DNA from 3 places in the Yersinia sp. KBS0713 genome. Region 1 is predicted to be linked to each of the others. Evidence: predicted binding sites of a transcription regulator. Region 1 holds the regulator's gene; each other region holds the start of a gene.

Region 1 (7,362 bases):
CATGGCGGAGTCTGCGGGTAAAACCATGCATGAGATCGCCAGTGAAGTCAGTCGGGTGACGGCATTGATGCGTGAAATATCAGCTGCAAGTTATGAGCAGAGTAGTGGGATTGAGCAAGTAAATGTGGCTATTGCGCAAATGGATCAGGTTGCTCAGCAGAATGCGACATTGGTTGAACAAGCTGCGGCCGCAACGCGCTCATTAGAAGAGCAAGCAGATGCATTATCAGCCAGCATGGCGGTATTTAAATTGCATGGGGATAAGCTGGCGCTTGAAGCATAAAAAAAACAGCGGCTTAGGGGCCGCTGCTCTCTATCGCCAACGGCTAATTACTTGGCTTCTTCATCCGGGAATTTGGCAATAAAGCCTTCCGCATCTTCAACCATGGATTTGGTTCCCACGAAGAACGGCGCGCGCTGATGCAGTTTCTCCGGCACGATATCCAGAATGCGGTTAACCCCATCGGTTGCTTTACCACCGGCTTGTTCCGCCAGGAACGCCATTGGGTTGCATTCGTACAACAAACGCAGTTTCCCTTGTGGATGGCTGGCGGTACTTGGATAAATATAGATGCCGCCTTTCAACAAGTTACGATGGAAATCGGCAACCAGTGAGCCAATATAGCGTGAAGTGTATGGGCGCTGGGTGGCCTCATCCTGCTCCTGGCAATACTTGATGTATTTCTTCACACCTAGTGGGAATTTAATGTAGTTCCCTTCGTTGATGGAGTACATGCAACCGGTTGCGGGATAACGCACTTTTTCGCCGGATAAACAGAAAACCCCTAGCGACGGATCATAAGTGAAAGTATGAACGCCATAACCGGTGGTATACACCAACATGGTTGAAGAGCCGTAGACCACATAACCTGCCGCCACCTGCTTGGTGCCAGGTTGCAAGAAGTCAGCTTCAGTAATGGGTGTGCCAAATGGGGTGATGCGACGATAGATAGAGAAAATAGTACCGACGGATACATTCACGTCAATATTTGATGATCCATCCAGCGGATCCATCAGAACCACATATTTGGCATTTTCTGCCCGCCCGCCGTCAAAGATAACAATGTCATCTTCTTCTTCAGAGGCGATACCGGCAACTTCACCGCGTGCTTTTAGCGCCGCTTTCAATTTTTCATTGGCAAACAGATCCAGTTTCATCTGGTCTTCGCCCTGAATATTGGAAACACCGCTGGCACCTAAAATATCAACTAAACCTGCTTTGTTGATATCACGATGAATAATCTTTGCGCCGAGTTTGATTGCTGAAAGTAATGCAGTTAATTCGCCGGTGGCGTGAGAGAAGTCTAGCTGTTTCTCAACGATGAATTCGCCTAACGTTTTCATGACTCAATCCCTGGATCTACGGTTAAATATCGATTTATTAACGAACAACTCACCTGATGGCAGCAGTGTAGCCCAAAGATAAGAATGATTCATAGGCAATTCCATTTCTTCTCTTTGATTCTGAGCGGTAGAATAGCTGCAAACTCGAAGCTTATTAATACGGAAAATTTATGCGCATTCACATATTAGGTATCTGCGGCACTTTTATGGGCGGTCTGGCAATGCTTGCTCGTTCATTAGGTCACGAAGTGACGGGAGCGGATGCTAACGTGTATCCACCGATGAGCACACTGCTGGAGAATCAAGGAATTGACTTGATTCAGGGATACTCTCCGGCTCAACTGAATCCCGCACCGGATTTGGTGATCATCGGTAATGCCATGACCCGTGGTAACCCTTGTGTTGAGGCCGTGTTAGAGCAAGGAATTCCTTATGTTTCCGGGCCGCAATGGCTGCATGACCATGTGTTGCCAGAGCGCTGGGTATTGGCGATAGCCGGCACTCATGGCAAAACCACCACGGCGGGAATGGTTACCTGGATACTGGAAGCCTGTGGCTATGAGCCAGGTTTTGTGATTGGCGGCGTACCGGGCAATTTCGATGTCTCAGCCCGTTTAGGCAACAGCCCATTCTTTGTTATTGAAGCCGATGAATATGATTGCGCCTTCTTTGATAAGCGCTCTAAATTTGTTCACTACAGCCCAAGAACGCTGGTGATGAATAATCTTGAGTTTGATCATGCTGATATATTTGACGATCTTAAGGCGATTCAGAAGCAATTCCACCATCTGGTGCGTTTAGTTCCCGGTAAAGGCAAAATCATCGTGCCAGATAATGATAATCATCTGAAGCAAGTGATGGCGATGGGGTGCTGGAGTGAGCAAGAGTTGGTGGGTGAAACGGGCAGTTGGTTTGCACGTAAAGTTTCGACCGATGCCAGTGTTTATGAAGTGTTTCTCGACAATGAGTTAGTGGGCGAGGTCAGTTGGTCACTGGTGGGTGAACACAATATGCATAACGGCCTGATGGCCATCGCCGCCGCCCGTCATGTGGGGGTCTTGCCAGCAGATGCTTGTCGGGTTCTGGGTGATTTTATTAATGCCCGCCGCCGCTTGGAGTTACGCGGCGAAGCCCATGGTGTCATGGTTTATGATGATTTTGCTCATCATCCAACCGCCATACTCGCTACTTTGGCGGCACTGCGCAGTAAAGTCGGTGGCACCGCACGGATTTTGGCTGTTTTAGAGCCGCGCTCTAACACCATGAAATTGGGGTTATGCAAGAATGAGTTGGCACCTTCATTGGGTCGTGCGGATGAAGTGTTCCTGTTCCAACCGCAGCATATTCCTTGGCAAGTGGTGGAAGTGGCGGAAGCCTGTATTCAGCCGGCGCATTGGAGTGCTGATATCGATACATTAGTTGATATGATTGTGAAAACAGCCCAACCCGGTGATCACATCTTGGTGATGAGTAACGGCGGCTTTGGTGGTATTCATGACAAGTTATTGAGTTCACTGAGTAAAAAAGCAGAGTTAGAAGCTGAGTCTCAGGATTAGGCAGGATAAAAAAGCCCCCGTATAGCGGGGGTAAAGGGTTCGTCGGATAGACGACAAGGGATTATTCTGCTGCGGTGCTCAGTGGGCTAACCGGTTCAATTAATACTCTATTCAGTCGGTTTAAAATTAATTTTCTCTCTATTTTCAACCGATTGAATAAACCATCAAACTCGAAAGTATGCCCCTCGAACGGGGCATATACTTTCATTCTTAGCACATACTTTTATTTGTAAGCTTTAGCCGTAGCGTGCCAGTTATTTTCTTCACGCACTTCGATGATTTTATAAGCTTTCGCGCCCATTGCATCTGCTTTATCAGACAGTGCCTGACGGATATCAGAAGGTGCGCCATTAAGGCCACTGACGGTAATGGTGCCAATTGGTTGCATGTTAGCGGCTTGAGAATCATTGATAGAATCAGCTGCAAATACACCAAATGACAGTGCAGATAGAACGCTCATGGTTGCGATAGTAGTTTTAATATTCATGTTATTGCCTCTATTTATTCTTTTATCACTTCGAAGGAAGTGTGATTTACGTCACGAAAATGAGTATACATCTAGTAACTGAGAATATTAATAGCGCACTAATAATATTTAACGTCACTTTATCGGTGGTTACTACTTTTTAAGAACGAAAAGGAATAAAAAATGGCTAAAAAACAGCAGGGTTTAGTTAAAAGCTAATATTTTCAAACGGATAAGTGCTTTTGACTAAAAGTGCGAATGGATGTGGTGAGTTTGACCATAGAGAGAGAGAAAACAGTGCTATTTTGTGGTTTTAAAATGATTAAGCAGTGAAATACCCTATTTAGCTGTGGGGAGTTAGGATGGGTAGTTAGGGGCCGTAGGCGTTAAATAGCAACAATGCGGCACCTATGGCCGCATTTATACACATCAGACAGTAAAGAGTGGTATTAAAGCTCTTGCTCGAATAGCCCGAGGATGGCTTCATGCAGCTGTTTAACAGTAAAACCCCTGGCTGGTGTGGTGAAGATAGTATCATCACCGGCAATACTCCCCAGAATACCTTCAGCCTTGCCTAATGAGTCCAGCAGGCGGGCGATCAACTGGGCTGCACCTGGGCTGGTATTAATCACAACCACTGAATCATTATAATCAACATCTAGCACCAGATTTTTTAGCGGGCTGCTAGTTGTTGGTACGCCTAACTCGGCGGGTAAGCAGTAAACCATCTCCATTTTTGCATTACGCGTCCTGACTGCGCCGAACTTGGTCAACATGCGCGAAACTTTGGATTGGTTAATATTTTCAAAACCTTCTTCCTGCAAGGCCAAAACGATCTCACCTTGAGAACTGAATTTCTCTTCTTTCAATAACGCTTTGAACGCCTTGATAAGATCTTCTTGTTTTGCGGGATTACGCATTTGTTATGCCCTGAGTAGTCAACAGTGAATAGGATTATTATGCATATAAATGAATTTTTATTCAACATGACTCTGGAGTTTTGGTGATAAAAGCATTGATATCAAGGAATGGCGAAATTTTAACATCATCATACTGTTACGATTATGCTAAATCAGCACTTATTGAGATTTAGTTTAAGTAATCAAAATGTTATTAAAATGATGTTGTTTTGATGTTGCAGAAGGGTGTAATGTAACCGCGGATTAACCTGTCATGAATACTCCAGTAAATTTTAGAATAATGTGCGCTATATCATTAACGAATAAGCGATTTAATCTAAAATACATAAGCTCTATGCGCCTTTTTGATGCGTGATATCTCAATCTGACTGTTAATAGATTGTGTTTAAAATTACAATAAATTAAGGTGCGTAACTAGATGAATTCACGGCAAATTTAAATTAAATATAATAAGGAGTATAGGATGAAAGTTGCAGTTCTCGGTGCCGCTGGTGGTATCGGCCAGGCCCTCGCTCTTCTTCTCAAGACCCAGCTTCCTTCAGGTTCAGATCTCTCTTTATATGATATCGCGCCAGTAACCCCTGGTGTTGCGGTTGATCTGAGCCATATCCCGACCGCTGTTAAGATCAAAGGCTTCAGCGGCGAAGATGCTACCCCAGCACTGCAAGGGGCCGATATTGTTCTGATTTCTGCTGGTGTTGCTCGTAAACCAGGCATGGATCGTTCAGATCTGTTCAATGTTAATGCCGGTATCGTTCGTAATCTGGTTGAGCAAATTGCGCGTACTTGCCCTAACGCTTTAATTGGCATCATTACCAACCCAGTTAACACGACGGTTGCGATCGCCGCAGAAGTACTGAAAAAAGCCGGTGTTTACGACAAAAACAAATTATTTGGTATTACGACACTGGATACCATTCGCTCTAACACCTTCGTTGCTGAATTAAAAGGTAAGCAGCCTCAGGATATCGAAGTGCCCGTTATTGGTGGTCACTCTGGGGTTACTATTCTGCCATTGTTGTCACAAATTCCAGGCGTTAGCTTTACAGAGCAGGAAGTTGCCTCTCTGACTAAGCGTATTCAGAACGCGGGGACTGAAGTTGTTGAAGCAAAAGCTGGTGGTGGGTCAGCGACACTCTCTATGGGGCAGGCTGCGGCACGATTTGGCCTTTCTCTGGTTCGTGCTCTGCAAGGCGAAAGCAATGTGGTTGAATGCTCTTACGTTGAAGGTGATGGCAAGTATGCTCGCTTCTTTGCGCAACCAATCCTATTGGGTAAAAACGGCGTTGCAGAACGTAAAGACATCGGGAAACTGAGTGCTTTTGAGCAACAGGCGCTGGAAAGTATGCTTGATGTATTGCACCAAGATATCGAGTTGGGCGAAAAGTTCGTCAATAACTAATATACCTTTTTACATGGCGTTGCTAGAGGTGCAAACAATCCCCGTTCATCGACTCACTAATTTGAGCTAGCTGATTGGAGTTTTGTTTGTTTACCACCTCATCGCAACGCCACTGACTCTGGGTATAGATAGCAATATGTAAAAGTAGGGGTAGCTCTACCCTTAAAATGACATTATCAACCGCCGAAGCAACTCATCGGCGGTTTTTTTATGACTTGCCGTATCCGCACTTTTCGGTCGAGAAGGGCTCCTGTTTTAGAATCAAAATAGCGTGTTGGCCAGATTTCTGAAGGATGAATATTCAGACATTCTGCAATCAACCACTCCCCCTTTGGCCAGGGGCGAGTCAATGCATTGGCAAGTGTGGATGAACTTAATCCCGCTTTGCGAGAAAGTGCGGCCAGAGTTGTACCTTCTTTACGTAGTGCAGCAATGATGTCGGCTGGGTGCCAATCAGATTTCCTTAAAATCATCTTTAATCCTTTTTTTTTCTAAGCAGCTGACGCGTTAGTGATATAAATAACGGTACATTGTTAATCGGAACGTGAACACAAAGTGACCATTTAGAAAGATCATATCATTTATTTTCCCAAAAATTTTAAATGTTTTCTAAATATTCCTTTTTTGTGTCACAACGCATATTAGGAAGCAACGCCATGAAAAAAGAGTGGTTTGCCGCTAAGGAATTGGCAGGTCTTGAGGGGTTACCGTCATCACCACAAGGAGTAAACCTCATGGCTAAACGTGAGGGATGGGAGCAGCGTCGCCGTCGTGGTGTTCAGGGAAAGGCGGTGGAATATCATATTGAAAGTTTACCCAGTACGATACTGAACTCATTACAACTCAGGGAGGAGCCAGCGCAATATACGCCGGTACGGCAAGACCCAGTGAACATATGGATAGAAGCCTATTATCAACTCACTGAAGCTGAACGTGCACAGGTCATCGCATTTTTGCTGCGTGAAGGGATTGGGGCGTTAATGAAACGCTTGGTTTGAGAAAAAAAAGGTGTCAGTGCGGGAGTAAAAAGAAACTCGGGCAGTAACGTCCCGAGTTTCTATATAGTTTCTTAAAATGCGCGCTGTACGGCAATATGTGCCAGCCCTTCTAGTGCTAGCCGATATTCACTTTCTGGCAGGATCTGTAATGCGGCAATGGCTTTATCTGCCTCTTCTTCGGCGCGCTGACGAGTGTAGTCCAGTGAGCCACACTGCTGCATTGCGACCAACACAGGCTCGAGTAGATGGCGGCCACTACCCTGTTCAATGGCTTGGCGAATCATTGTTTCTTGCTCTGGAGTGCCATTACGCATCGCATGTAGCAATGGGAGTGTCGGCTTACCTTCGTTCAGGTCATCACCGGTATTTTTACCCAAGGTGGTGCCATCAGAGCTGTAATCGAGCAGATCATCAATCAACTGGAAAGCGGTCCCCAGATAGCGGCCATAATTCTGCAATGCCAACTCCTGCTCTTCACTGGCATCCGCTAATACAGCCGCTGATTGTGAGGCGGCTTCAAACAAACGGGCTGTTTTGCTGTAAATGACCTGCATATAGTTTTCTTCAGTGATATCAGGGTTATTACAGTTCATTAACTGCAACACTTCACCTTCAGCAATGACATTCGTCGCTTCTGACATCAATGTAAGAACACGCAGAGACTCTAGGCTCGTCA
Region 2 (7,362 bases), 1.6 Mb from region 1:
CTTTCCGTGGTGCAGATATCTTTACCTATATTCGTGCCCGTTCTGAAGTAAGCGCCCACTACACACTAGAGACAAACTGGCGCTCCTCCTTCCCGATGGTGCAATCAGTTAATCGGCTGTTTAGTTTGGTCGACGTGCCTTTCCTGTTTGAACAAATTCCTTTTATAAATGTGTCTGCTGCGGAAAAAAACAGCCGCTTATCTTTCGAAATTAAAGGAAAAAAGCAGCCCGCTATCTCTTTTTGGTTGCAGCCAGGAGAGGGCGTCGGAGTGAGCGAGTACCAACAATTGATGGCGCAACAGTGTGCGGCTCAAATCCGTGACTGGTTAACCGCAGGCCAAAATGGGCTGGCTCAATTAGTGACAGTCGATGGCTCAAGACCAGTTCAAGCATCTGATATCACTATTTTGGTGCGCAGCCGGGCAGAGGCCGCATTAGTGCGTGATGCACTGAGTGCATTAGCCATCCCATCGGTTTATTTATCTAATCGTGACAGTGTGTTTGATACCGCAGAAGCTAAAGATCTGCTGTGGTTGTTGCAAGCGGTGCTGGCTCCAGAGCAGGAGCGGGCACTGCGTAGTGCAATGGCGACAGGAGTGCTCGGGCTGGATGCAAAAATGCTGGATGCATTGAATCACGATGAGCGAGCTTGGGATGCTTTGGTAGCGGAGTTCGATGGCTATCGCCAACATTGGCAGCGCCGCGGTGTACTGCCTATGTTGCGGGAGATTATGGCTCACCGCCATTTAGCTGAAAACCTGCTCGCGACACCAGGTGGCGAGCGTCGGCTGACAGATGTGCTGCATTTAGGTGAGCTATTGCAAGAAGCTGCATCACAGCTTGATAGTGAGCACGCACTTATCCGCTGGCTGGCACAACAAATAGCGCAACCCAATCATCAGTCAGATAATCAACAGCTGCGCTTGGAAAGTGACCGCCATTTAGTGCAGGTCATCACGATCCATAAATCGAAAGGGTTGGAGTATCCACTGGTTTGGTTACCCTTCGTTGGCAATTTCCGCCAACAGCAGGAGGTGTTGTACCACGATCGCCTCAGCTTTGAAGCATTACTTGATCTGAATGCGGATGCAGAGAGTCAGGCTCTGGCAGAGGAGGAGCGGCTGGCGGAGGATTTACGGTTACTCTATGTTGCGCTGACCCGTGCGGTTTACCATTGCAGTGTGGGCATTGCCCCGCTGATTAAAGGCGGGCGGAAAAAGCAGGGCGAAAGCGACATGCACCGCAGCGCGTTAGGTTATCTGGTGCAACAGGGGCTGGCGGGTGATGCACAATATTTGGCCGATAAATTAGCAGAATTAACCGCCGTAACAGACGGCGATATTTCTGTTTCACTGGCAGAGCGTCCGGACGATACACCGTGGCAGCCGCAGCCGGAGATTTTGCCGGCGCTTGCTGCGCGCCAGTTTAACCGACAAGTACAGGATTATTGGCGTGTCACCAGTTATTCTGGCTTACAGCAGCATGGCTCCGGTAAAGGTGGCGCATCACAGCCCCTTAATGTGCCACTGCAAGAGTTGCTTCCACGGCTAGATACCGATGCTGTTGGTGAGCAGGCACTAATCACCGAAGCGAATTTAACCCCCCATACTTTCCCACGCGGCGCAGCACCGGGGACTTTCCTACATGACTTACTCGAGCAGATGGATTTTAGTCAGCCTATTGAGCAAAGCTGGTTGGCAGAGCAGTTGCAGTTACAGGGTTTTGGCGAGCAATGGTCGCCAATGCTGTATCAGTGGCTAAATGACACTGTACAGGTTCCTCTCAATACAAGCGGTGTGACCTTGGCTGGATTAACGCCACAGAGCAAGCAGGCAGAATTACAATTTTATCTGCCAATCGACACTTTGCTCCGAGCCAGTGAATTGGATGCTTTAATCAAAAGCTTTGATTCACTATCTCGACAGTGCCCAGCGCTGGATTTCCTGCAAGTTAGAGGGATGCTTAAGGGGTTTATTGACCTGGTTTTCTGCTGGCAGGGCAAGTATTACTTATTGGATTACAAATCAAACTGGTTAGGTGAGGAGAGTAGCGCCTATACCCAAGAGGCGATGGCGCAAGCTATGGCTGAGCATCGTTATGATCTGCAGTATCAGCTCTATACACTGGCATTGCACCGCTATTTGCGCCACCGATTGGCTCATTATGATTATCAGCGCGACTTTGGTGGTGTCATTTATCTCTTCCTGCGTGGTGTCGATAAGCAACATCCGGGTAACGGTATTTTTAGTTGCCGTCCTGAACTGGGGTTGATTGAAGGAATGGATTGTTTGTTCAGTGGTCGTGAAATTAATCGTGATGCTATCCAGGCAGATGGGAGGGTATCACTATGATGGCGTTACTGAATCAGGCGGTTGGTAACCACTTACTGCGTCCGCTGGATCTTCAGTTTTCACTCATGATCGCGGGCGACAATGATCCAATGCTGCAATTGGCCGCCGCTATTCTCAGTGCAGAAGCGGGGGCTGGGCATGTGTGTCTACCATTAAGCTATTTGCAGCCCGATCAGCTATTTGGTGGGCGACAGTCGGCGTTATCACAAGCACTGTGGCAGGCTGCGGGTGCGCCAGATGAGTCGTGTTGGATACAGGCATTTAATCACTCTCCAGCTGTGAGTGACGGCTCACAGCCAACGCCGCTGGTTTTGCAAAATGACCGTTTGTATCTGCAACGAATGTGGCAGTACGAAGGGGATGTAGTCCGATTTATTGCCAGCGACAGTACGGCGGCATGGGCTAATGAACCTCGAGAGGTAAACGAAGCGCTATTAAGAACCACACTAGACCGCTTGTTCGGCCTAGCGGAGTCTGAGGTTGACTGGCAGAAAGTGGCCGCCGCCGTTGCTGCTACCCGTCGTATTTCCGTGATCTCCGGTGGGCCAGGAACAGGGAAAACGACCACAGTAGCAAAGTTACTGACCGCGCTGATACAGCTGAGTCAAGGGCAACGTTTACGTATCCAACTGGCCGCACCAACCGGTAAAGCGGCTGCTCGATTAACCGAGTCACTGGGCAATGCCATTCGACAACTTCCGCTGACGGATGATGAGCGCAAACTATTGCCAGATCAAGCATCCACGTTACACCGCTTGTTAGGGGCGCAACCTAACAGCCAGCGCTTGCGTTACCACCGTGGCAATCCGTTAAATCTTGATGTGCTGGTGGTCGATGAAGCATCAATGGTGGATTTACCGATGATGGCGCGGTTAATTGCAGCTCTGCCCGCGAAAGCTCAAGTTATTTTTCTTGGCGATCGTGACCAGTTGGCCTCGGTTGAGGCCGGTGCGGTATTGGGTGATATTTGTCGTTTTGCTGAATGGGGTTATAGCGAATCACGGGCTGAACAATTAGTGCGGTTAACCGGGTGTGCATTAACTGATAGTAGATTGATCGATAGTAGATTGATCGATAGTACATTGACCAATAGTACATTGACCGGAATCATCCCCATTGGTGATGTGCCAAAAGATACACTCAATGTCCGTGATAGCTTGTGTTTACTGCGCAAAAGCTACCGTTTTGATGAAAAATCAGGTATTGGGCAGCTCGCTTTAGCCGTTAATGCCGGGAAGTATCACAATGCATTATCAGTTTTAAGTGGCACCTATTCTGACATCGAATGCTTCTCTCTGGCCGATTCAGATGACTACCAGGTATTGCTGGAGGATTGTGCCGCTAGCTATCAGCACTACCTTCAGTTGGCGACATCCGGTGCTCATGCGGTTGATGTATTGGCGGCATTTGGCCGCTACCAGTTGCTGTGTGCATTACGCACCGGGCCATTTGGGGTCAGCGGCTTAAATGAGCGGATTGAGCAGTTGTTGCATCGCAAGCGGTTAATTGAGAGAGCATCTGGGCCTGCGGGGCGTTGGTATGTTGGCCGACCAGTAATGATTGGGCTCAATGACAGTGCTCTGGGCCTGTTTAATGGGGATATTGGTATTGCGCTATATGACTCAGAGGGCGAGCTTCGGGTGCATTTCCAGTTGCCCGATGGCAATATCAAGTCGGTACAGCCTAGCCGTCTTCCCACTCATGAGACCGCTTATGCCATGACAGTTCATAAATCTCAAGGATCGGAGTTTGAACACACGGCATTAGTATTGCCCAACACCTTTATGCCAGTGCTCACCCGTGAATTGGTTTATACCGCGATCACCCGTGCTCGTCAGCGATTAACACTCTATTGCAGTGATACCGTGCTGAGTCATGCGATACGGACACCCACGCAGCGTCGTAGCGGGTTAGTTGATCGTCTGAATGAGTTGAATAAATAAAACCAATGGGGGCAGCCCCTCAGACTGTGGACAAACCCCGATGACTCGATTTGGAACGGCGAGGACGGGTGGAAGAGTCAAGCGTCCGCGCCAGGGATGGCGCGGCACGAGCCTCCAGAGAGGGATTTACGGCGTCTTGATGATCTACCCGTTCTCTCTGCACAGACGACTTTGTCAATAACCTCTGGGGACAGCAGCTCCCTTGATGTCATCGACTAATCGTTACAAGTCGGCCAGCAGAATCTTTGAGCGCCGTTGATAGTTATATAACTCCTGCTTCTGAATCGGTAAAACTTCGACCTCCGCTGGAGTAAAGCCGCGCTCTTGGAACCAGTGAATGCTACGGGTGGTTAACACAAACAGCTTTTTAAGGCCCATTTGGCGCGCCTGATTCGCGACTCGTTTGAGAAGCATCTCCCCACGGGAGGAGCTGCGATAGTCCGGGTGCACGGCCACACAGGCCATTTCACCGATTTGCTCCTCGGGAAATGGATAAAGTGCAGCGCAGGCAATCGTCAGGTTATCTCGCTCAATAATGGTGAACTTATCGATCTCCATCTCAAGCTGTTCCCGTGAGCGGCGCACTAAAATCCCTTGTTGTTCCAGTGGGCGAATCAGCTCCAGTATGCCGCCAATATCATTAATGGTTGCACGGCGCACTTGTTCCGCACTCTCCATAACAATTTGAGTACCGATACCATCACGGGAGAAAAGCTCTTGCACTAGCGCGCCATCTTCCTGATAACTCAGCAAATGGCTACGGCGCACACCGCTGCGGCAGGCTTTTACTGCCCCACGTAGAAAACGTACTGTACCTGAGTTGTAATCACCCTCGTGCTCAAGATCCTCGATCCGTTTTTGAGCATCATTGGGGAACAGTTCGGAAATAATATTGCCTTCGCTGTCCGTCACCCCTTGGGATGAGCAGAAACCGATCATTTTTTCAGCTTTGAGTTTGATGGCTAATTGTGTCGCCACCTCTTCTGATGTGAGATTAAAACTCTCGCCAGTCACCGAGACAGCAACCGGCCCCAGCAATACGATAGCGCCATTATCCAATTGACGATGGATAGCCTCTTCATCGATCCGCCGAATGCGTCCGCTATGGCAATAATCAACACCGTCATCAACGCCTAATGGTTGAGCAATAATAAAGTTGCCGCTAACCACATTAATATGCGCACCTTGCAGCGGAGTATTATTTAAGCTCATTGATAATCTGGCGGTGATATCCAGCTGCAATAAGCCCGCTGCCTGCTTAACCATTTCCAGTGTTCGGGCATCAGTGACTCGGGTATGCTTGTGATAAATAGGTTCGTAGTGATGCTGCGCCAGATTACTATCGATTTGTGGGCGTGCGCCGTATACCACGACCAGCCGAATGCCAAGACTATGCAGTAAACCGATATCGTTGACGATGCTAGAGAAATTCTCATGTTCAATCGCCTCACCACCCAACATGACGACAAATGTCTTGCCACGGTGTGCGTTGATATAGGGAACTGAGTGACGAAATCCCTGGACCAGTTCAGTACTACGTTCCTTCACGGCAGACCCTCATTGAATTTTTATTCGCTATTTTTGTATTTTTATTCTTTTTTGATCAAGATGGCAAGCAACAAATTACGATCAATTGCATATGTATGGTGCATAGCTATTAATAAATTGAATAACATAAAAATGTTTTTCTAATGACAGCATTGAATTGATTGGTTAAAGTTTTTCCTCATAAAACTTTTTTGTTTGTTTTTTATTCATATTTTGGTAGTTATTTTGGAGTTACATGGCAGATTCAAATCATAATTCTGGGCGTCGCCGTCTATTACAAGGTGCTGCCGCAGCCTGGATGCTGAGTGTCAGCCGGGTTGGATTTGCTGCTTCTTCGCACATTATCGCCGTCAGGATCTGGCCCTCTTCAACTTATACTCGGGTGACGCTGGAATCCAATACCCCGCTGAAATATCGTCAATTCGCGCTGAAAAATCCTGACCGCATTGTGGTTGATATTGAGGGTGTGCATCTCAATAGTGTACTAAAAGAGATTAGTGGTCAGGTGCAGTCCGGCGATCCTTACCTCAAGCAAGCCCGGGTTGGGCAGTTTGATAAAAATACTGTCCGCTTGGTTTTGGAGTTGAAACAGAGTATCAGCCCACAACTATTTACACTGAAACCCTTTGCTAAGTTTCGTAACCGCTTGGTAGTGGATTTATATCCTGAACAGGGCAGTACCTCGATTGAAGACGATCCCTTACTGGCATTATTGGAAGATTATAATAAGGGCAACGTGGAGCGTAATTTACCCGCAGAGACAGCCAAAGTGGGTAAAGCGGGGCGGGATAGGCCGATTGTTATCATGCTAGATCCTGGGCACGGTGGTGAAGATCCCGGTGCTATTGGACGAAATAAGACTCGCGAGAAAGATATTGTGTTGCAAATTGCCCGTCGGCTGCGGGCGTTGATTCAGAAAGAAGCAAATATGCGGGTGTTTATGACCCGCAATGAAGATGTCTTTATCCCGCTGAAAGTGCGAGTAGCAAAAGCCCGTAAACAGCGCGCGGATTTATTTATTTCTATTCATGCCGATGCATTCACCAGTCAGGCCGCCAGAGGTTCCTCTGTTTTTGCGCTATCGACCAAGGGCGCAACCAGTACCGCCGCACGTTTTTTGGCCCAAACACAGAATGAAGCAGACCAAATTGGTGGGGTCAGTAAAAGTGGGGATCGCTACCTGGACCATACCATGATTGATTTGCTGCAAACGGCGACCATCAATGACAGCCTGAAGTTTGGTAAAGAGGTGCTTAACCGCATGGGCAAAATTAATAAGCTGCATAAGAACAGTGTCGATCAGGCGGGCTTCGCTGTTTTGAAAGCGCCTGATATTCCATCCATTTTGGTTGAAACAGCATTTATCAGCAATCTGGAAGAAGAGCGGAAATTGCGCACCAGCCATTTTCAGCAGCAAGTGGCTGAATCTATTTTCGCTGGCATCAAAGCCTATTTCGCTAATGGTGGGGCGCTGGCACGGGTGTAATCAGTCGGGGAGTTACTATTGATAGCCGCAGGGG
Region 3 (7,362 bases), 350 kb from region 1:
CTGAGCGGAAGTAAGGGACGAACTCTGGATTTTCGCGCACATAGCCGCGATACATATCGCAGGATGCGTTCGACAAAATATCCATCACCTCAATCCACTCACTCTTCGGTTCCGGCGGTGGCAGCAGATTGGCTTCCAAAATTGCACCGGCGTACAGTGCCAGACTGCTGATGGTGACTTCCGGCAGACCAAACTTAAAGCGGATCATCTCGCCTTGCTCAGTCACCCGTAAGCCGCCTTTCAGGCTGCCCGGAGGCTGAGAGAGTAGCGCGGCGTGAGCGGGCGCACCACCGCGGCCGATAGAGCCGCCACGGCCATGGAATAGCGTCAGTGAGATCCCCGCTTTCTCGCAGGTTTTGATCAATGAATCCTGAGCACGATATTGCGCCCAAGATGCCGCCATCACACCGGCATCTTTCGCCGAGTCAGAATAGCCAATCATCACCATCTGCTTGCCTTGGATCAGGCCGCGATACCAGTCGATGTTCAACAGCTGAGTCATCACGTCGTCAGCGTTGTTCAGGTCATCAAGGGTTTCGAACAGCGGAGCCACCGGCAGGGTGAACGGGCAACCCGCTTCTTTCAGCAGCAAATGTACCGCCAACACATCTGATGGCACTTTCGCCATGGAGATAACATAGGCAGCGATTGAGCCTTCTGGTGCTTCGGCAATCACCCGACAGGTCTCCAGCACTTCCTGGGTGTCGGCGCTCGGTTCCCATTTCAGCGGGACTAGTGGGCGCTTAGAGTTCAATTCGCGGATCAGGAAAGCTTGCTTGTCAGCTTCAGACCAGCTCTCATAATCGCCGAGGCCCAGATAGCGGGTTAACTCCGCAATGGCATCGGTGTGGCGGGTGCTTTCCTGGCGCACATCGATGCGCACCAATGGCACGCCAAAGCAGCGGACACGGCGCAGGGTATCCAGCAATTGACCGTTAGCGATAATCTCCATGCCGCAGGCTTTCAGCGATTGATAGCAGGCGTAGAGTGGATCCCACAGTTGATCATTACTGACCAGCAAATCAGTCGGCGGCAAGACACGCTCGCCTTTCAGGCGTTTTTCCAGATAGGTTTGGGTATTGGTCAACTGAGTACGGACGCGCTTCATCAGCTCGCGATAAGGTTCCGGCACCTCGTCGCCACCAGCCAGCTCACGCAGTTCTGGGGTGCACTCCGACATTGACAGCTCTGACACCAGCACCTGGATATCACGCAGGAACAGATCGGTGGCCTTCCAGCGGCTCAGCAGCAGCACATGGCGGGTGATTTCAGCGGTCACATTCGGGTTACCGTCGCGGTCGCCGCCCATCCATGACGTGAAGCGAATCGGCACGGCTTCGACCGGCAAACGGTAATCGAGTGAGTTCTGCAACTGCTCGTTAAATTCACGCAAGAAAGCGGGTACACCTTCCCATAGGCTGTTTTCAACCACCGCAAAACCCCATTTGGCTTCATCCACTGGGGAGGGGCGAATTTTGCGAATTTCGTCGGTATGCCATGATTGTGCAACCAACTGCCGCAAACGACGCATGATCTTGTTGCGTTCGTAATCGGCTAAATCATTGTGATCCAACTGGCTCAGGCAGGTATTCACTTCCACCAGTTTATGGATCAAAGTACGGCGAGTTATTTCGGTTGGGTGAGCGGTCAACACCAGCTCAATAGACAACTCATCAACCGCGCTGCGCATATCTTTTTCGCTCAGCTTCTTGTCTTTCAAGCGGGTGAATAGCTGGGCCAGGGCTTCCGGGTTACTTGCCGCTTCACCGTGTGGCGAAATACTGTGATATTGCTCCGCCGTATTGGTCAAATTGAGGAATTGGCTAAAAGCACGGGCTACCGGCAGTAACTCGTCGTTGGACAGATTTTGCAGCGTCGTCAGCAGTTCCTGACGGCTCGCCTCATTACCAGCACGCGAAGATTTAGATAATTTACGGATGGTTTCTACCCGATCAAGAATGTGCTCGCCGAGCGCTTCCTTGATGGTCTCCCCGAGTAGTTTGCCGAGCATACTGACGTTACTTCGCATTGCGGAATATTGTTCGTTCATATGACCCCTGACCCATATCCCCTTCGCCCTTGACGCCGCAGGGTTGTTAGCGACGTTTACTCACCCGAATCACTGACCAGTGTCAGCTCATCGGGATTCGTTCACTTGCTGCCTACCTGCAACGCCAATGACTTTGGGTATAAACTTTTATGGTTTCTTTTTGTAAATTAGTTTCATCCAAAAGGCAGAGATGGACAAATCCACTCGCCACGTTCAATTCCATACCCCAATTGACACTATTTTCAGCAAAAAAACATCAATTTTAGGGATATTTCTGAAATTTAATTACCAAGGCTAGGTTATCAGTTTGGCTTATCACCGATATTGATCCGCCTACCCCATAGTGGTTATCTCTGTTGGCAGAAATGGTCAACTAATTGGCCAATCAGCTCGCGAGTTGGCTCGATAAAGGCCATATCAATAAACTCATCCGGCTGGTGGGCCTGATTGATGGAACCTGGCCCCAGCACTAATGTTGGGCAAATTTGCTGGATAAATGGCGCTTCAGTGCAGTAGTTCACCACCGCCGTGCGCTCACCCAACAATTTTTCGATAACCCCCACCATATGGTGATCTGTTGGGCATTCATAGCCAGGAATCGGCAGATGCAGCTCATCAATGCTTAGGCGGCCCGGCCAGCGTTGGCTTACCGGCGCTAGCGCTTCGGTCATCAACTCATCCAGATCACTTAATGTCAGACCCGGCAACGGGCGGATATCCATATGTAATTCACAGCAAGCACAGATACGGTTTGCTGCATCACCACCATTGATATGACCGAAATTCATCGTCGGATAAGGGATGGTGAACGCCGGATTGTGATAACGCTCTTGCAGGGTGGTGCGCAGCTTCATTAGCTCGGTAATGGATTCATGCATCAAATCAATGGCATTGACGCCACGCGCTGGATCACTGGAGTGACCGGACTGGCCGGTAATGCGGATGGCGCTGGAAATATGCCCTTTGTGCGCCCGCACCGGTTGCAGTGAGGTTGGTTCGCCAATAATGGCAAAGTCAGGGCGCAACTGGATGGAGGCGGCAAAGTAGCGCGCGCCTGCCATGGTGGTCTCTTCATCGGCGGTCGCCAGAATATAGAGCGGTTTACTCAGCTGGCTGGCATCGATATCACGTACCGCATCCAGAATAAAGGCAAAAAAGCCTTTCATATCGGCAGTGCCCAAACCATATAACTTGTTGTCGTGCTCCGTCAGCGTGAAGGGATCACGGGTCCAACGCCCCTCATCGTAAGGTACGGTATCGGTATGACCGGCGAGCAGTAATCCGCCATTACCTTCGCCGCTACTTTTTTCACCAATAGAGGCAAGCAGGTTAAATTTGTGGCGTGTATCGGGCACTGGTTGGATTTCGATACGAAAACCCAAATCAGCAAACCATCCGGCCAGCAAGTTGATTAACGCCTCATTGCTTTGATCGAGGGCGCTATCGGTCGCGCTGATCGATGGCGTGGCGATTAATGCCCGATACAGCTCAATAAATGGAGGTAATTTCATCTTCACTGTTGACAGCCTTTGGTTAGGATAGTATCAATATTCATGCAATAATTATGAATAAAAATACATTAAGCTTAAGCGTAAGGGAACCTAAAAAGACCCTTAAATTTACGAAAATGTCAATGCTCAATCACCTGGGGAACAGTAAAACCTTGCTGATCACCCAAATGCCGGTTTTGACTACTTATGTCTTTATACCCGATTAAATTTTATACCCAAAGTACTTGATGTGGCAGGTTGCGGGCGAGCGAGTCCTGCGGCCACTTCAAGTCAGAAGGGCAAGGTGAACTGAACCCATGCTAAATACGCTAATTGTTGGTGCCAGCGGCTATGCCGGAGCGGAGCTTACGGCTTACCTCAATCGTCACCCACATATGAACATAACCGCTTTAGCGGTTTCAGCGCAAAGTGCAGATGCAGGAAAATTACTTTCTGAGCTGCATCCGCAACTGAAAGGCATCATTGATCTTCCGCTGCAACCCTTGGTGGATGTGGCTCAGGCGGCAAAAGGTGTTGATGTGGTGTTCCTCGCCACCGCCCATGAAGTCAGCCATGATTTGGCACCGCAATTTTTAGCCGCGGGCTGCGTGGTGTTTGATCTCTCTGGTGCATACCGGGTTCAGGACGCCGCGTTTTACACTCAATATTACGGTTTTGAACATCAGCACGCTGATTGGTTGGACAAAGCGGTATATGGGCTGGCTGAATGGCAGGCCGAAGAGATCAAACAGGCGCAATTGATTGCCGTCCCAGGCTGCTATCCAACCGCTTCACAATTGGCACTAAAGCCGCTGGTTGATGGCGGTTTGTTGAATGAAGCTCAATGGCCGGTGATTAACGCGGTAAGTGGCGTCAGCGGTGCAGGGCGTAAAGCCAGCATTGGCAACAGTTTTTGCGAAGTGAGCTTGCAGCCATACGGCTTGTTTAACCATCGTCATCAGCCTGAGATTGTCGCTCACCTCGGTACACCGGTGATTTTCACCCCGCACTTGGGGAACTTCGCGCGCGGCATTTTGGCGACCATCACTTGCCGCCTGAAAGTCGGTGTCACGGCAGAAGATATCGCCGAGGCGTACCACAATGCGTATCAAGATAAACCGCTGGTGCGGTTATATCAGCAAGGCGTACCGGCACTAAAAGCTGTGGTCGGCCTGCCTTTCTGTGATATTGGTTTCTCGGTGCAGGGCGAGCATTTAATCATTGTCGCGACAGAAGATAACCTGCTGAAAGGCGCGGCGGCGCAGGCGGTACAATGCATGAATATCCGTTTTGGCTTTGTGGAAACCCAGTCCCTATTGTGAGTCACCAGGGGGCGGTAACCGAGCCAGAGTGGGCAGAAACAGATACTTTATCCAATTATATTGAGGCGAAACATGATGAACCCGTTGGTCATTAAATTAGGTGGCGTGTTGCTAGACAGCGAAGAAGCGCTGGAACGCCTGTTTACTGCATTAGTGACCTATCGTGAGAAGCATGAGCGCCCGCTTGTGATTATGCACGGTGGTGGCTGTCTGGTAGATGAGCTGATGAAAAAACTGGCACTGCCGGTGGTGAAGAAAAACGGCCTGCGTGTTACTCCGGCTGACCAGATTGATATTATCACTGGCGCATTGGCAGGCACCGCCAACAAAACGTTGCTCTCCTGGGCGGTAAAACACCAGATAAATGCTGTTGGTCTCTGTCTGGGTGATGGCAATACGGTTTCGGTTACACCGCTGGATGCCGAACTGGGGCATGTGGGTAAAGCGCAGCCTGGCTCACCGGCCTTGGTGCAAACCTTGTTGGCAGCGGATTACATGCCAATCATCAGCTCAATTGGTATTACCGTAGACGGCAAACTGATGAATGTGAATGCCGATCAGGCTGCAACCGCCCTGGCGGCGACACTGGGGGCGGATCTGATTTTGCTGTCTGATGTGAGCGGCATTCTGGATGGCAAAGGCCAGCGAATTGCTGAAATGACGGCACAGAAAGCCGAGCAATTAATTGCTCAAGGCATTATTACTGATGGCATGATTGTCAAAGTGAATGCTGCGCTGGATGCCGCGCGTTCACTGGGCCGCCCGGTGGATATCGCCAGCTGGCGTCATGCTGATCAACTGCCAGCGCTGTTTAACGGCGTGCCAATTGGTACACGTATTCTCGCGTAACAGGCTATTATAAATTTCTATATCAAAACGATTTTTTCAGAACTTAGGGAAGCAAGATTATGGCATTGTGGGGCGGACGGTTTAGTCAGGCAGCAGATCAGCGTTTTAAGCAGTTCAATGACTCCCTGCGGTTTGATTACCGACTGGCAGAGCAGGATATTATAGGTTCTGTTGCCTGGTCGAAAGCACTGGTCACGGTTGGTGTCTTAACAGCCGCCGAGCAGCAACAACTTGAGCAGGCACTCTCTGTTTTATTGGAAGAGGTGCAGGCCGATCCACAGGCCATTTTAGCCAGTGATGCGGAAGATATTCACAGTTGGGTAGAAACCAAACTGATTGATAAAGTGGGCGATTTAGGCAAAAAATTGCACACTGGGCGTAGCCGTAATGATCAGGTCGCGACTGATCTAAAATTGTGGTGCAAATTCCAAATAACTGAATTAAAAACTGCGGTGCAGCAGCTACAGCAAGCACTGGTTATCACCGCTGAAGCCAATCAGGATGCGGTGATGCCGGGTTATACCCACTTGCAACGCGCCCAACCGGTGACCTTCGCACACTGGTGTCTGGCCTACGTTGAAATGCTGGCTCGTGATGAAAGCCGCCTGCAAGATACCCTAAATCGCCTGGATGTCAGCCCATTAGGCAGTGGCGCATTGGCGGGTACGGCGTATGCCATTGACCGCGAACAGCTGGCGGGCTGGTTAGGTTTTGCCTCTGCGACCCGCAACAGTCTCGATAGTGTGTCTGACCGTGACCATGTGCTGGAACTACTCTCCGATGCCAGCATCGGCATGGTGCATCTGTCGCGTTTTGCAGAAGATCTCATCTTCTTCAACAGTGGCGAAGCGGCGTTTGTCGATTTATCTGATCGCGTGACCTCCGGCTCCTCTCTGATGCCACAAAAGAAAAACCCGGATGCATTAGAATTAATCCGTGGTAAGTGTGGCCGAGTCCAGGGCGCATTGACCGGGATGATGATGACGCTCAAAGGCTTGCCTCTGGCTTATAACAAAGATATGCAGGAAGACAAAGAAGGGCTGTTTGATGCGCTGGATACCTGGCTCGACTGCCTGCATATGGCCGCGCTGGTCTTGGATGGTATTCAGGTAAAACGCCCGCGTTGCAAAGAAGCCGCTGAACAGGGCTATGCCAACGCCACTGAATTAGCAGATTATTTGGTCGCCAAGGGGGTGCCTTTCCGCGAAGCGCACCATATTGTCGGCGAAGCGGTGGTTGAGGCGATTCGTCAGGGCAAAGCATTAGAGGCATTATCACTCAGTGACTTGCAGAAGTTCAGTGCAGTGATTGGCGACGATGTGTACCCGATTCTGGCGCTGCAATCCTGCCTGGATAAGCGTGTCGCCAAAGGTGGAGTTTCACCACAGCAAGTGGCTACCGCTATTGCCGAGGCTAAAACCCGCCTGTTTTAGTTCGCTGAGTATTAATATCGGAAATGGGTCACTTTTATAGTGGCCCATTTTTTATGGTAGAAGCTAAATGGTATTTTTGCCTTCAGTTGACCCGCTATATTCAGAAAAAATTAATAAACGTTACAGCAACACTTATTTATAGATCATTTAAACTTTCTATAAAGCCAATATTCTCAGCCACATAATTTTTTATTTTTGAATGCCATTGAGTTTATACC

The links. The regulator ArgR, encoded in region 1, controls arginine synthesis, uptake and breakdown. The targets are predictions, from matches to a motif close to ANTGAATAAAAATACANT.
Region 2: the regulator ArgR is predicted to act here: its motif matches at 5,854-5,871, upstream of argA (amino-acid N-acetyltransferase).
Region 3: the regulator ArgR is predicted to act here: its motif matches at 3,614-3,631, upstream of argC (N-acetyl-gamma-glutamyl-phosphate reductase).

Annotation. Positions count from the first base shown of each region.
Region 1 covers NZ_CP042173.1:3,986,054-3,993,415, reverse strand. Annotated here, with positions in the region: gene FFE93_RS18950 (methyl-accepting chemotaxis protein) at 1-283, shown strand, start outside; gene fbp (class 1 fructose-bisphosphatase) at 331-1,344, opposite strand; gene mpl (UDP-N-acetylmuramate:L-alanyl-gamma-D-glutamyl-meso-diaminopimelate ligase) at 1,515-2,900, shown strand; gene yhcN (peroxide/acid stress response protein YhcN) at 3,124-3,387, opposite strand; gene argR (transcriptional regulator ArgR) at 3,816-4,286, opposite strand; gene mdh (malate dehydrogenase) at 4,750-5,688, shown strand; gene FFE93_RS18920 (helix-turn-helix domain-containing protein) at 5,865-6,161, opposite strand; gene FFE93_RS18915 (DNA-binding protein) at 6,345-6,686, shown strand; gene ispB (octaprenyl diphosphate synthase) at 6,758-7,362, opposite strand, start outside.
Region 2 covers NZ_CP042173.1:1,024,261-1,031,622, forward strand. Annotated here, with positions in the region: gene recB (exodeoxyribonuclease V subunit beta) at 1-2,351, shown strand, start outside; gene recD (exodeoxyribonuclease V subunit alpha) at 2,348-4,294, shown strand; gene argA (amino-acid N-acetyltransferase) at 4,517-5,842, opposite strand; gene amiC (N-acetylmuramoyl-L-alanine amidase AmiC) at 6,078-7,328, shown strand.
Region 3 covers NZ_CP042173.1:4,331,853-4,339,214, reverse strand. Annotated here, with positions in the region: gene ppc (phosphoenolpyruvate carboxylase) at 1-2,050, opposite strand, end outside; gene argE (acetylornithine deacetylase) at 2,398-3,561, opposite strand; gene argC (N-acetyl-gamma-glutamyl-phosphate reductase) at 3,858-4,862, shown strand; gene argB (acetylglutamate kinase) at 4,938-5,711, shown strand; gene argH (argininosuccinate lyase) at 5,771-7,144, shown strand.